DNA from 2 places in the Hydrogenophaga aquatica genome. Region 1 is predicted to be linked to the other one. Evidence: riboswitches for the same ligand, from Rfam matches in the RefSeq annotation. Region 1 holds a riboswitch; the other holds the start of a gene.

Region 1 (7,173 bases):
CGCGGACACCTCAGCATCGACCTGTTCGACCGCTGGCTGCTCCGCCCCCGCTGGCGCCTCTGGCACAAAGCGGTGGACGTGCTCGTGGCTGCGGTGCTGGGCCTGATCGCCTACGAGTATTACCTGGCGATCGAAGAGGCGCAGGCCATCAACGAAATCAGCCCCGCGCTGACCATTCCACGCTACTGGATGTACACATTCATCGCCGCGACCACGGCCTTGGCAGCGGTGGCTGCCCTGTTCGTGCAGGCCCCACACTCCGAACACACTCACGAGGAGGCGGCATCATGACCGCTGGACTGATCTGCCTGGGCGCCGTGCTGCTGCTGGCCTTTCTGCGCGTGCCACTGGGCATCGCATTGCTGGCGGTTTCGGTCGGAGGCATTGCGTTCCTCAACAGCTTCGAGGTGGCACGCACCTTGATCCCGATGACGTTGACCGAGGCCGCGTTCTCCTACGAACTGGCAGTGGTTCCTCTGTTCATCCTCATGGGCAACGTGCTGTCGCGAACAGGAATCTCTGAAGACCTGTTTCGCGCAGCCAATGCCTTCCTGGGCGCCGTTCGCGGTGGCCTGGCCTTGGCCACCATGGTGACCTGCGCTGGCTTCAGTGCTGTCTGCGGCTCCAGTTTCGCCACGGCGGCCACGATGGCCAAGGTGGCCTACCCCAGCATGCAGAAGTACGGCTACTCCGACCGCCTGGCCTCCGCGACCATTGCCGCCGGTGGCACGCTGGGCATACTCATCCCCCCGTCGATCATCCTCATGATCTACGGCATCCTGACCCAGCAGAACATTGGTGAGCTGTTCATTGCAGGCGTGCTGCCGGGCCTGCTGGGTCTGGCCCTGTACATGGGTGCCATTTACGCGATTGCCTGGTTCCGCCCGGAACATGCCCCGCGCGCCGAGAAGACACCCATGGCGCAGCGCTGGCGTTCCCTGGCAGGTGTGTGGCCGTTTCTGCTGCTGTTCCTGCTGATCATCGGCGGACTCTACCTGGGCTGGTTCACTGCCACCGAGGCGGGCGGCATTGGCGCAGGTCTGGCCTTGCTGGTCGCGATGGCGCAGGGACGGCTGGGCTGGCAGCGCTTCTACGAGGTCATGCGCGAAACCGCCATGACTTCCGTGATGCTGTACGTTGTGCTGTTCGGGGCCATGCTTTTCTCCCAGCTGATCACGTTCTCGGGGCTGGCGGACGAACTGCTGGCGCTGGTGCAGGGATCCGGGCTGTCAAGGACCGGAATTCTCCTGGCCATCCTGGCCGTGTTTCTGCTCCTCGGCTGCGTCATGGACGCCATGGCCATCATCCTCATCTTCGTGCCGCTGTTCACCCCCACTCTGGTGGCCCAGGGTTTTGACCTGGTGTGGTTCGGTATTGTCGTGGTGGTGCTGACCGAGATCGGCCTGATCACGCCGCCCGTCGGAATGAACGTGTTCGTGCTGAAGGCGAACCTGCCCCGGGTGCCGGTCGGCGCCATCTTCCGTGGACTGGTTCCGTTCATCGCGGTGGACGTCCTTCGTCTGGGTGTGCTGGTTGCGTTCCCGTCCATCAGCCTGGTGTTGGTGCACTTGATGAGGTAGACACCCCTGACTAGAATGCTGGACATCGATCGGGAGAGACTGGCCCTCAGCGGCCAGCGCCGAAGGAGCAACCGCCCCGGAAACTCTCAGGCCAAAGGACCGGTCGAAGTTGGATGAAACTCTGAAGAGAGGCTGGTGTCGTCACCCAGCCCACCGCAGGAGCAAGTGCACCCGCCACGGGGGCATGAATCTCTCAGGTTCCAAACAGAGGGGGCGTACATCCCGCATGGTGCGGGCTGTACCCATTCCCTTCGACGTTTGGAGCCTGCCTCATGAAATCGATCGCCGTCATCGGCGGTGGCATCACCGGTGTCACCACGGCCTACGCGCTGGCCAAGCGCGGTTTTTACGTCACCCTGTTTGAACAGAACCGCTACGCGGCCATGGAGACATCGTTCGCCAACGGCGGACAGCTTTCCGCATCCAACGCGGAGGTGTGGACCCACTGGTCCACCATACTCAAGGGCTTGAAGTGGATGCTGAAGAACGACGCGCCGCTGCTGGTCAACCCCAAGCCGAGCTGGCACAAGATTTCGTGGTTCCTGGAGTTCATCGGCAACATTCCCCACTACGAACGCAACACCACCGAAACGGTCAAGCTGGCCATCGCCGCGCGCGAGCATTTCTTTGCCTGGGCCCAGGCCGAGGGGCTGGACTTCAACGTGGAAAAGCGCGGCATCCTGCACATCTACCGCGACAAGAAAGGTTTTGACCACGCGGCGAATGTGAGCCGCCTGCTGGCGGCAGGCGGACTGGAACGCCACCCCGTCACACCAGAGGAAATGCGCGCCATCGAACCCACGCTGGCAGGCACCTACTACGGCGGTTTCTACACCGAGAGCGACTCCACCGGCGACATCCACAAATACACCGTAGGTCTGGCCGCCGCTGCCGAACGTCTGGGCGTGACCATTCGCTACGGGCAACAGGTGCGCGATCTGCGCAGCGATGGCGAAACTGCCTTTGTCACGGCACACGAGGATGGACAAGAGCAGACTCACTGCTTTGACGGGCTCGTGGTCTGCGCCGGGGTGGCCAGCCGCAGTCTGGCTGCGCAACTGGGCGACCGCGTCAACATCTACCCGGTCAAAGGCTATTCGATCACCGTCAATCTGATGGACGAACAAAGCCGCGAGGCCGCCCCCTGGGTGAGCCTGCTTGACGACGAAACCAAACTCGTCACCAGCCGGCTCGGGCCGGACCGTTTCCGCGTGGCCGGAACAGCCGAGTTCAACGGTTACAACAAGGACATCCGCGCCGACAGGATCAAGCCTCTCGTCGACTGGGTGAACCAGTGCTTCCCTGGAGTCAACACCCGGCAGGTGGTGCCATGGGCGGGCCTGCGCCCCATGATGCCCGACATGATGCCGCGCGTGGGACGCGGCAAAAAGCCCAACGTGTTCTACAACACCGGGCACGGGCACCTGGGCTGGACCTTGAGCGCCGGGACCGCCGATCTGATCGCGGACGTGGTGGGCGACAGCTACCACAAGCCCGTGCTGGGCGCGGCACCGGCAGCTGCCATGGCCCGGGTCTGACGCGCCCTCGTGGGCGGCACCCGGGACGGCACCGCCAGCGGTGCCGTCAGGGCAGCAGGCCCAGCGCGTGCATGTAACGCGCGTCCACCATCAGTTCGTCCCAGGGCTGGGCGGCGCCCAGCGGCAGCAGGTCCAGGCGGCGCTGCTCGCTGGCGCCACGCGGTTGCCAGCGGCCCTTGATCTGCGCTTCGCTCAAACCGTCGATCAGTTCGTCGATAGGGGCGCCGTCATCCACCACGCACTGGTTGCACAGCAGCACCAGATCGCAACCCGCCTCCAGGGCGGTCACGGCGGCTTCGGTGTAGCTCACTTCCTTGCCATCGATCTGGCGGGCACCGGCCATGCTTAGGTCATCGCTGAAAATCGCGCCTGTAAAGCCCAGGCGGCCGCGCAGGATGTCGTTGAGCCAGCGCGAGGAAAAACCCGCAGGGCGGCCATCCACCTTGGGGTAGATGACGTGCGCGGGCATGACACTGTTCAGGCTCGCGCTCAGCCAGCCATAGGGAGCGGCATCTTCGGTCAGGATGGCCTGGAGGCCGCGTTTGTCCACGGGAATGTCCACGTGGGAATCGGCCTTGACGAAACCGTGCCCCGGAAAGTGTTTGCCACAGTTGCGCATGCCGCTTTGCAGCAGCCCGTGCATGAGCGCCTGCGCCAGCAGGGACGTGACCCGCGCATCGCGCGCAAAGGCACGGTCGCCAATGACGGTGCTGCCGCCGTAATCCAGGTCCAGCACCGGGGTGAAGCTGAAGTCCACCCCGCAGGCACGCAGCTCCGCCCCCAGCACGTAGCCTGCCGCCGTGGCCGCGTTGCAGGCCGCCAGGGCGGCATCGCTCTCCTTGCCAAGCTTGCCACCGAACCACATGTCGCCCAGGGCGCGCATGGGTGGCAGGTGGGTGAAGCCGTCGGTGCGGAAACGCTGCACCCGCCCGCCTTCGTGGTCCACGCAGATCAGCAGGTCGGCGCGCACCTTCTTGATCTGGCGGCACAGCTGGGTGAGCTGCTCGCGGTTCTCCCAGTTGCGGGCAAAAAGGATGACGCCACCCACCAGCGGGTGGGCCAGGCGCTGTTTGTCCGTCTTGCTCAGGCGGGTGCCTGCAACGTCGATGATCAGGGGAGCGTGTTGGGTGTAGGGTGTCATGGCATGCGAGCGTGGGGGTGCTCAGGTTTTTCTACCACCACAAAGCTGGCGGCGTAATCGGTTTCATCGGTGACGCTGACGTGGGCCGTCAGCCCCTGGGATTCAAACCAGTCCTTCAGGCCCCGGTGCAGCACGATGACGGGCTGCCCGCTGGGGAGTTTGTCGATTTCGCAGTCGCGCCAGGTCATGGGCATGCGCATGCCCATGCCGATGGCTTTGCTGAAAGCCTCCTTGGCCGAAAAACGCGTGGCCAGATAGCGGAGGCCCCGTTCCGGCCAGCGCGCGCTGCGCTGGCGCCAGGTGGCCAGCTCCTTGTCGCCCAGCACCTTCTGGGCAAAGCGGTCACCGTGACGCGCCAGGCTCTCGCGGATGCGTCGCACGTCGCAGACGTCGGTGCCTATGCCGTAGATCATGCGCGCGTCAACCTTGCGCGGCTGCGATGCAGCGCAGGTAGTCCTGCACCGTGGCCGCATAACCCATTTCAAGTGCGTCGGCGATCAGCGCGTGGCCGATAGACACCTCGCTGATGCCTGGCACCACACGCAGGAAGTCGGTTAGGTTGTCGCGGTTCAGGTCATGCCCGGCGTTGACGGCCAGGCCCGCGTCCAGGGCCGCCTGGGCAGCAGCGGCAAAACGATCCAGCTGCTGCTGGCGGGCGGCACCGCCTTGCGCGTAGGCTGCGGCGTAGGGCTCGGTGTACAGCTCCACACGGTCAGCGCCCACGGCACGGGCGGCCGCCATCTGGGCAGGTTCGGCATCCATGAACAGGCTGACGCGTACGCCCATCGCATGGGCCTGCCCGATGAGCGGTCGCAACCGCTCAGTGTCTTCGGGGAAGCGCCAGCCGTGGTCGCTGGTGAACTGGCCCACGCTGTCCGGCACGAAGGTGAGCTGGTGCAGCGGCAGGCCGCGCGCCTTCACCTCGCGTGCCACGTCCATGAGGTTGTGGAAAGGGTTGCCCTCGATGTTGTATTCGCGGTCTGGCCACGCCTGCAGCAGCTCTGCCAGGTCGAACACATCGTGACGGCGAACGTGCCGCTCGTCGGGCCGAGGGTGCACGGTGATGCCTTGCGCCCCTGCCTGCAGGCACAGCATGGCCGCGCGGGTGACGCTGGGTATGCCCAGGTGGCGGGTGTTGCGCACCAGCGCGACCTTGTTGACGTTGACGGACAGCGCCGTGCGGCTGGAGGGGACGATAGAAGTCATGGACGGACAGGGGTGGGTTCGGTGGCGGAAGCGCTCATCTGCTGGATATCCACCATCAACTGGCGTGTCTGGAACGTCCGCACACCGCTATGGTAGTGCAGCAGATTGCGCAATTGCTGGCGCAGCGCACCACCGCGATCATCGGCACAGCACTCCAGCAGCGCATTGAAGGAGTGTTCGGCATCCAATGCCTCTTGCAAACGCAGCCAGTGGCTGCCTTCGCAGGCAAGCGTTTCCGGGTGCCGCACCAGACGCAAGCCAGCTTCGGGCACCAGCTCGTAGCGCGCCTGCGGCCGCAAACGGGCCAGGCTCGCGCCCTCTTCGTCCAACGCAGGCAGAAAACCGGCGTCACGCAGCAGCAACAGCTCAAAGGCACGCAAGACGGCGCCCTGCGCGTCGCCGCGCGCCAGCGCCGCCACCGCGCTGGCGTAATGGTCGAACAGCACCGGGTGCGGATCGTCCCGCGCCAGCAGTCGCATCAACAGCTCATTCAGGTAATAGCCCGACAGCAGCGCGTCACCCACCGGCATCACGTGACCGCCTTGCCAGTGCGCCGCCTTGAGGGTGCGCACCTCGGCGTCACCCCCCCAGGACAGGCGCAGCGGCTGCAGGGGCAGCAACACAGGGCGGAACTGGGACGTCGGGCGTTTGACGCCCTTGGCCGCGAGCACCACGCGCCCATGCTGGCGGCTGAACACCTCCAGGATCAGGCTGGACTCGCTCCAGTCGTGCCGGTGCAGCACGAAAGCGGGCTCGTCGTGCACGCGCGGCTGCTTGGCCGGAGGCATGGGGTGCGGGGTTCGCTTACTCGTAACCGAAGGAGCGCACGCGGGCTTCGTCGTCGGCCCAGCCGGAGCGCACTTTCACCCACAGCTCCAGGAACACCTTGCAGTCCCAGAGCTTTTCCAGTTCCTGGCGCGCCTCGGTGCCGATACGCTTGAGCTTCTCGCCCTTTTCGCCGATGACCATGCCCTTGTGCCCATCGCGCTCGACGACGATGGTTGCCGCGATGCGGCGCAGCCTCCCCTCCTCTTCGAACTTGTCGATGACGACAGTGGACGTGTAGGGCAACTCGTCGCCGGTCAGCCGGAACAGCTTCTCGCGCACCATCTCGGCCGCCATGAAGCGCTCGCTGCGGTCGGTCAGCTCGTCCGCGTCGTACATCCACGGCTGCTCGGGCAGGTACTTTTCAACGATGGCGTAGAAGCGTTGAACGTCTTTCGTGTTCTTGGCCGACATGGGCACGAACTCGGCAAACGCGTGCCGCTCCTGCATGCTGCGCAGCCAGGGGGCCAGCTCACCGCGGCGGTGCACCATGTCCAGCTTGTTGGCCACCAGAATGACGGGGATGTTCTTGGGCAGCAGATCCAGCACCTTGGCGTCGGCGAGGTTGAAGTTGCCCGCCTCCACCACGAAAACGATGACGTCCACGTCTGACACGGCGCCCAGCACGGTCTTGTTCAGCGACCGGTTCAAGGCGTTGCCGTGGCGCGTCTGGAAGCCCGGCGTGTCCACGAACACGAACTGGGTGGCCCCCACGGTGCGCAGGCCAGTGATGCGGTGGCGTGTGGTCTGCGCCTTGCGCGAGGTGATGCTGACCTTCTGGCCCACCAGCGCATTGAGCAACGTGGACTTGCCGACGTTGGGCTTGCCGACGATGGCAACGAAACCGCAGCGTTGCGGCCCCTGTGCCTCAGCACGCTCATCA
Region 2 (7,173 bases), on a different contig from region 1:
AACTGCCCCGCCTGCTTGACGCGGTAGGCGAAGTCTTCCGACAGTTCGCGGTCGAAGAAGACCACCGCCTCGCCAATGGGCAGGCCGTTCTTGGTGCCGCCGAAGCAGAGCACGTCCACCCCGGCGCGCCAGGTGATCTCGCTCGGGTGGCAGCCCAGCGCGGCCACGGCGTTGGCAAAGCGCGCGCCGTCCATGTGCAGCTTGAGCTTGCGCCGCTTGGCGATGGCCGAAATGGCGCGCACCTCTTCCACCGTGTAGACCGTGCCCATTTCGGTGGCCTGCGTGATGCTGACCACCTTGGGCTTGGGGTAGTGGATGTCGCTGCGCTTGGTGACGAGCTGCTCAACGGCGTCCGGCGTCATCTTGCCCAGGCGGGCGGCGGGGCTGTCGGCCTCTGTGATGAGCAACTTGGAGCCGTTGGAGAAGAACTCGGGGCCGCCGCATTCGTCGGTCTCGATGTGCGCCACCGGTGTGCAGATGACTGAGTGGTAGCTCTGGCACATGGCGGCCAGCGCCAGCGAGTTGGCCGCCGTGCCGTTGAAGACGAAGTAGACGTCGCAGTCCGTCTGGAACAGGTCGCGGATGGCGTCGGTGGAGCGCTGTGTCCAGATGTCGTCGCCGTAACCGGGCTGGTGGCCGCTGGCGTTGGCTTGCATGAACCAGTGCGTCGCCTCGGGGCACATGCCAGCGTAGTTGTCGCTGGCGAAATGTTGGGTGTGGGGCGAGCGCACGGTCATGAATACTCCTTGAAGTCTTGTTTATTCGCTGTCGGTCACGGGCACGCAGCTGCAGAACAGGTTGCGGTCGCCATAGACGTTGTCGATACGGCCAACGGGCGGCCAGTACTTGGCATGCGCGCGGGTAGACGCGCTGGCGGCGCCCACGTCGCGGCCATAGGGGTGAGGCCAGTCGGCCTTCATCAGGCTGTCAGCCGTGTGCGGGGCGTTCTTCAGCGGGTTGTCGTCCTTGGGCCAGGCGCCGGTTTCCACCAGACGGATTTCCTCGCGGATGGCGATCATCGCGTCGATGAAACGGTCCAGTTCCTCCAGTGTCTCGCTCTCGGTGGGCTCGACCATCAGGGTATTGGCCACCGGGAAGCTCAGCGTCGGGGCGTGGAAGCCGTAGTCCATCAGGCGCTTGGCCACGTCCTCGGCCATCACGCCGCTGGTGTCCTTCAGGCCGCGCAGATCCAGAATGCACTCGTGCGCCACGTGGCCGTTGGCCGAAGCGTACAGCGTGGGGTAGTGGTTGGCCAGCCGCTTGCTGATGTAGTTGGCCGCCAGGATGGCTGCTTCGGTGGCGTGCTTCAGGCCTTCGGCGCCCATCATGCGGATGTACATCCAGGAGATAGGCAGCACTGCGGCATTGCCGAACGGCGCGGCGGAAACAGCACCCACCTTGGGCTCTACCGGTGCTGCGCCCACGCACGCACCCTGCGCCTGCGCGGAGGCATGGCCTGGCAGGAAGGGCACCAGGTCTTCCACCACGCAGACAGGGCCCACGCCCGGGCCGCCACCGCCGTGCGGGATGCAGAAGGTCTTGTGCAGGTTGAGGTGGCTCACGTCGCCACCGAACTCGCCGGGCGCAGCCACGCCCACCAGGGCGTTCATGTTGGCACCGTCCACGTACACGCGGCCGCCATGCTTGTGCACCAGGTCACACAGGTCTTTCACCTGCGTTTCAAACACGCCGTGGGTGCTGGGGTAGGTGATCATCACGCAGGCCAGGTTTGCGCTGTGCTGTTCGCACTTGGCGCGCAGGTCGTCCAGGTCCACGTTGCCGCTTTCGTCGCACTTGGTCACCACCACCTGCATGCCCACCATCTGTGCACTGGCAGGGTTGGTGCCGTGGGCGGACTGGGGGATCAGGCAGATGTTGCGATGAGCTTCGCCACGCGAGGCGTGCCAACCCTGGATGGCCAGCAGGCCGGCGTATTCACCTTGCGAGCCAGCGTTGGGCTGCAGGCTGATGCCCGCATAGCCCGTGGCTTGGCACAGCCATGCGCGCAGCTGCTCGTCCAGCAGCTTGTAGCCCTGCAGCTGGCTGGCTGGGGCGTAGGGGTGCACGTTGGCAAATTCCGGCCAGGTGATGGGGATCATCTCGCTGGTGGCGTTGAGCTTCATGGTGCACGAGCCCAGCGGGATCATGCTGCGGTCCAGCGCCAGGTCCTTGTCGGACAGGGCGCGGATGTAGCGCAGCATGCCGGTTTCGGAGTGGTGGCTGTTGAACACCGGGTGCGTCATGAACGCGCTGGTGCGGCGCAGCTCTTCGGGGATGCGGCTTTCCACGCCTTTTTCGAAGGTGTCGAAGCTGGGCAGGGCCTGGCCTTCCTTGGCGAACAGGCTCCACAGCTGGCGGATGTCGTCGCGGGTGGTGGTTTCGTCCAGGCTGATGCCGACGAACCCGGCACGCCCGCCCACGAAGCGGCGCAGGTTCAGGCCCCGGGCCACAGCGCGCTGGTGAACGGCATCGGCCGCGTCGGCGGCGCCCATGTCAAGCGTGAGCGTGTCAAACGCCGTGTGGTGCACCGTGCGTACGCCCAACTGCTCCAGCCCGGTGGCCAGGATGGCGGTGTAGGACGCCACGCGTTCTGCAATGCGTTTCAGCCCCTGCGGCCCGTGGTACACGGCGTACATGCTGGCCACCACAGCCGGCAGCACCTGGGCCGTGCAGATGTTGGAAGTGGCCTTTTCGCGGCGGATGTGCTGTTCGCGCGTCTGCAGCGCCAGGCGGTAGGCGGGGTTGCCGTGGGTGTCCACGCTCACGCCCACCAGGCGGCCGGGCAGCGAACGCTTGAATTCGTCGCGGCAGGCCATGTAGGCCGCGTGCGGGCCGCCCGCGCCCATGGGCATGCCAAAGCGCTGGGTGGTGCCCACCACGATGTCGGCACCCATTTCGCCAGGAGATTTGAGCACGGTCAGGGCCAGCAGGTCGGCGGCCAGGATCAGTGCAGCGCCCTTGGCGTGGATCTGATCGGCGCTGGCCTGCCAGTCGGCCAGCCAGCCGCTGCTGCCGGGGTACTGGTTGATGGCGGCAAAGTAATCATCACCCGCAATGGCGGCCAGCCATTCTTCGGTGGAGCGCACCACCTTCACGGTCAGGCCCAGCGGTGTGGCGCGGGTCTGGATGACTTCAATGGTCTGCGGGTGGCAGTCGCCGCTGACGATGAAGGTGTTGCCCTTGGCCTTGACGCTGCGCTTGGCCAGCGTCATGGCTTCGGCGGCAGCCGTGGCCTCGTCCAGCATGGACGCGTTGGCGATGTCCATGCCGGTGAGATCGGTCACCATCGTCTGGAAGTTCACCAGCGCTTCCATGCGGCCCTGGGAAATCTCGGCCTGGTAGGGCGTGTAGGCGGTGTACCAGGCGGGGTTTTCCAGGATGTTGCGCAGGATCACGCCCGGGGTGTGCGTGCCGTAATAGCCCTGCCCGATGAAGCTGCGCAGCACCTGGTTCTGGCTGGCCACGGCCTTGAGTTCTGCCAGTGCTGCTGCCTCGGTCACTGCCGGTGGCAGATCCATGGGCTGCGCGCGGGCGATGCTGCGCGGCACGATGCCGTCGATCAGGGCGCGGCGCGAGGCCTCACCGATGACCGAGAGCATCAGGCGCTCGTCGGCTTCAGAGATGCCGATATGGCGGGCAACGAACTCGTTGGCGTTTTCCAGGTCGGCCAGGGGCCGGGCGGTGGGCATGAGCATGGCGGGCTCCGGGGGGCTTGCGGGTGGGGTTTACTTGGTCAGTTCGCCGTAGGCGGTTTCGTCCATCAGCTCCGCGACTTCGCCAGCGTTGGACAGCTTGACCTTGAAGAACCAGCCAGCGCCCAGCGGGTCGCTGTTGGCCAGCGCGGGGTCGTTGCGCAGGTCTTCGTTGACTTCGGTGATCTCGCCGCTGATGGGCATGTACACGTCGGCGGCAGCCTTCACGGATTCGACGACGCCTGCCACGTCTTTCTGGGCCAGGACCTTGCCCACTTCGGGCAGTTCCACGAACACCACGTCGCCCAGCGCGTCCTGCGCGTGGTGCGTGATGCCCACGGTGGCGATGTCGCCTTCAACGCGGATCCATTCGTGGTCGGGGGTGTACTTCAGGCTCATGGGGTGGGCTCCTGGGGATGGAAAGGGAAAGAGGGCGGACGTGGCATCAGCCACGGAAATAACGGTTGGGCACGAAGGGCAGGGGCGCCACTTCCATCGGCACCGCCTTGCCACGGACGAGCGCCTGCACCTGCGTGCCGAGCGCAGCATAACCGGACTGCACGTAGCCCAAGGCGATGGGCTGGTTGATGGAGGGGCCGAGCAGGCCGCTGGTGACTTCGCCAATGCGCTCGCCAGCGGCGTTCTGCAGTTCCACATGCTCGCGCACGGGCACGCGCTCCTTGGCGATCAGGCCCACGCGCAGGCGCTGCGGCGGCTGCGTGCCGTCGAGCTGCGCCAGAATCTTGCTGGCGCCGGGGAAGCCACCCGCGCGGGCGCCACCCGTGCGGCGCACTTTCTGCATGGCCCAGTTGAGCGCGGCTTCCACTGGCGTGGTGGTGGTGTCGATGTCGTTGCCGTACAGGCACAGGCCTGCTTCGAGTCGCAGCGAGTTGCGCGCGCCCAGGCCGATGGGCTGCACCTCGGGCTGCGCCAGCAGGGCGCGGGCCAGCGCCTCGGCGTGTTCGGCGGGCACCGAAATCTCGAAGCCGTCTTCGCCGGTGTAGCCGCTGCGCGTCACGTACAGGCTGGCACCGTTCCACTGGTGCGCGGCACCGGTCATGAACACCAGTTGTTCCACGCCAGGCAGCAGTCGCTGCAGTGCGGTCACGGCTTGTGGGCCTTGCAGGGCCAGCAGGGCGCGTTCCGGCATGGGGATGACCTGGCAGCGCTGGCCGATGCGCGCCTGGATGTGGGCGATGTCGCCTGCCTTGCAGGCGCCATTGACGATCACGAAGATGTCGTCCCCCCGGTTGACGAACATCAGGTCGTCGATGATGCCGCCTTCGTCGTTGAGCAGCAGGCCGTAGCGCTGTTTGTTCAGGCCCAGGCCGATCACGTCCACGGGCATGAGGGATTCAAAGGCCGCAGCGGCGTCGGGGCCGACCAGGCGCAACTGGCCCATGTGCGACACGTCGAACAAGCCGGCAGCCGTGCGGGTGTGCAGGTGCTCGGCCATCAGCCCGGCGGGGTACTGCACAGGCATGCTGTAGCCCGCGAAAGGCACCATGCGCGCACCCAGTTCAATGTGCAGGGCGTTCAGCGGTGTTTGAAACAGGGGCGTGTCGGGGCTGGTCATGAGCGGACTCCATGGGGGCATGAAACAACCGTGGCATTCATCACCACGGCATCTAGCCCCCGCTGTCCGCTTTACCTGAGAGATTCACCGCCCATGCGGGGCGGCTTGCTCCTTCGGTGGGCAGCATCGTGTGCGGCCTCTCTCCAGTGGGGATGCGCAGTCAAACCCCTCGGGGCTGACGGCGTTTGCCAGTCCTTTTGCCTGAGCGTTCAGACCACCGCGATCAGCGGTCCTGCGCCTTCGGCGGCTTCCCTTGGGGAAGCGCTCTCCTGACAATCCGGAATTCTAACCCACGGCTGAAAATGTAACGTTTGGTAAACTGCTGGGTTGCCCAGAGTCCCGTGTGCCGCATTCACAAGCATAAGAAAGGTGCCTCGTGTCCGACGCCAAGCCGCTCCTCATGATCGTTGACGACAGCCGCATGTCACGCATGCTGATCAAGGCCATTGTCGTTGCGCAGCGCCCTGACTGGCGCATTGTCGAAGTCGCGTCAGGTGACGAAGCCTTGGCCCGTGTGGATGAGGAGACTCCGGATTTCATCACCATGGATGTCAACATGCCGGGTACCAACGGCCTGGAGGCGGCCGAACGCATTCTGCAAAAGCACCCTGGCATCCGCATCGCAGTCTGCACGGCCAACGTGCAGGAGCGCATGCGCGACGCGGCTGCCCGTGCCGGCCTGTTCTTCGTGGGCAAACCCATCACCGAGGCCACGGTGTCGCCTGCTCTGGCCTTTTTCGGGAAGTGACCATGGTCGATGTCAGCGACCTCAAGCGCGACGCGCTCCTGGAAATCTTCAACATCGGCGTGGGGCGTGCCGCGTCGAGCCTAAGCATGATCGTGGGCGACGAGGTGCTGCTGTCAGCCCCCAGCCTGAGCCTGTGCTCGCCGAACGAGGCGGCTGTGGCGTTGTCGGGCAAGCCGCTTACCAAGTTCAGCACCGTTTCGCAGCAGTTCTCTGGCCCCTTTGAGGCGCAGGCCATGCTGGTCTTCCCCGAGGCCAACGCATTGGAGATCGTCGGCCTGATGATGGGGGGGACCAACCTCAGTGCAGAGGAGCTGTCGGAATACGAGCAGGAGGCGATGTGCGAGATCGGCAACATCATCCTCAACTCCAGCATGAGTGTGCTGGCCGACATGTTCGCGGTGCAGTTTGACAGCACGCTGCCCGTGCACCGCTTTGGCGATTCGCAGGCCGCGCTGGTGTTGGAGGGTGAACCGGAGCAGGTGGTTCTGCTGCTGCAGGTGGACCTGAAGATCAGCCAGAAGTGCATCCACGGGCAGATCGTCTTCCTGTTGAGCGTGTCATCCCTGAGCACCCTGATGGAACTGGTCGTGTCGTACATGACGCGCATGGGCCTGGCTTGAGGGAGCAACCATGATTTCTAGGTTCGCCAATGCCCTGGAGCTGGGCATAGTGGGGCTGGATGCCGATGGCCGTGTGCGCCTATGGAACCGCTGGATGGCTGAACGATCCGGATGTTCCCGCGACGCCGTTCTGGGCCGCTCCCTTTTGGATGTGTTCCCGGAGGCGGCCAACAGCAGGCTTCAGCATGCCATCGATCTGGCGACCCGGCAGCGCCTGCCCGCTCTGCTTTCCCCGGCACTCAGCCGGGTGCGGCTGGCGCTGTATCACCGGCCTCAGGACCGGGAGATCGACCGGCGCATGATTCATCTCATTCATGTCGTGCCCTACGAGGACGACGATGAGCGGCAGGGCTGCCTGTTGCAGATCACTGACGTCACCGTCAGTGCGCACAGGGAGCAGGTGTTGCGCAACAAGGAGCACCAGCTGCGCAACGCGGCGCGGATCGCGCAGCTGGGCACCTGGGAGTGGGACCTGGAAGAGGGCGAGTCGGTGTGGTCGGACGAGCTCTACCGCATCTTGGGTTTGAGCCGCCAGAC

The links. A riboswitch is a leader RNA that binds a small molecule or an ion and turns the genes downstream of it on or off. The one in region 1 is predicted to bind glycine.
Region 2: linked by a shared signal. The riboswitch ahead of gcvT (glycine cleavage system aminomethyltransferase GcvT) and the one ahead of ACYVHH_RS01260 (D-amino acid dehydrogenase) in region 1 are both predicted to bind glycine.

Annotation. Positions count from the first base shown of each region.
Region 1 is NZ_BAAGVK010000002.1:49,089-56,261, forward strand. Features, by position in the region: gene ACYVHH_RS01250 (TRAP transporter small permease) at 1-291, shown strand, start outside; gene ACYVHH_RS01255 (TRAP transporter large permease) at 288-1,580, shown strand; glycine riboswitch at 1,601-1,692, shown strand; glycine riboswitch at 1,694-1,798, shown strand; gene ACYVHH_RS01260 (D-amino acid dehydrogenase) at 1,853-3,118, shown strand; gene nagZ (beta-N-acetylhexosaminidase) at 3,165-4,259, opposite strand; gene acpS (holo-ACP synthase) at 4,256-4,672, opposite strand; gene ACYVHH_RS01275 (pyridoxine 5'-phosphate synthase) at 4,680-5,465, opposite strand; gene recO (DNA repair protein RecO) at 5,462-6,253, opposite strand; gene era (GTPase Era) at 6,270-7,173, opposite strand, start outside.
Region 2 is NZ_BAAGVK010000001.1:96,742-103,914, reverse strand. Features, by position in the region: gene ACYVHH_RS00470 (threonine aldolase family protein) at 1-737, opposite strand, end outside; gene gcvP (aminomethyl-transferring glycine dehydrogenase) at 759-3,695, opposite strand; gene gcvH (glycine cleavage system protein GcvH) at 3,726-4,091, opposite strand; gene gcvT (glycine cleavage system aminomethyltransferase GcvT) at 4,138-5,268, opposite strand; glycine riboswitch at 5,321-5,425, opposite strand; glycine riboswitch at 5,448-5,550, opposite strand; gene ACYVHH_RS00450 (response regulator) at 5,645-6,016, shown strand; gene ACYVHH_RS00445 (chemotaxis protein CheC) at 6,019-6,636, shown strand; gene ACYVHH_RS00440 (sensor domain-containing diguanylate cyclase) at 6,647-7,173, shown strand, end outside.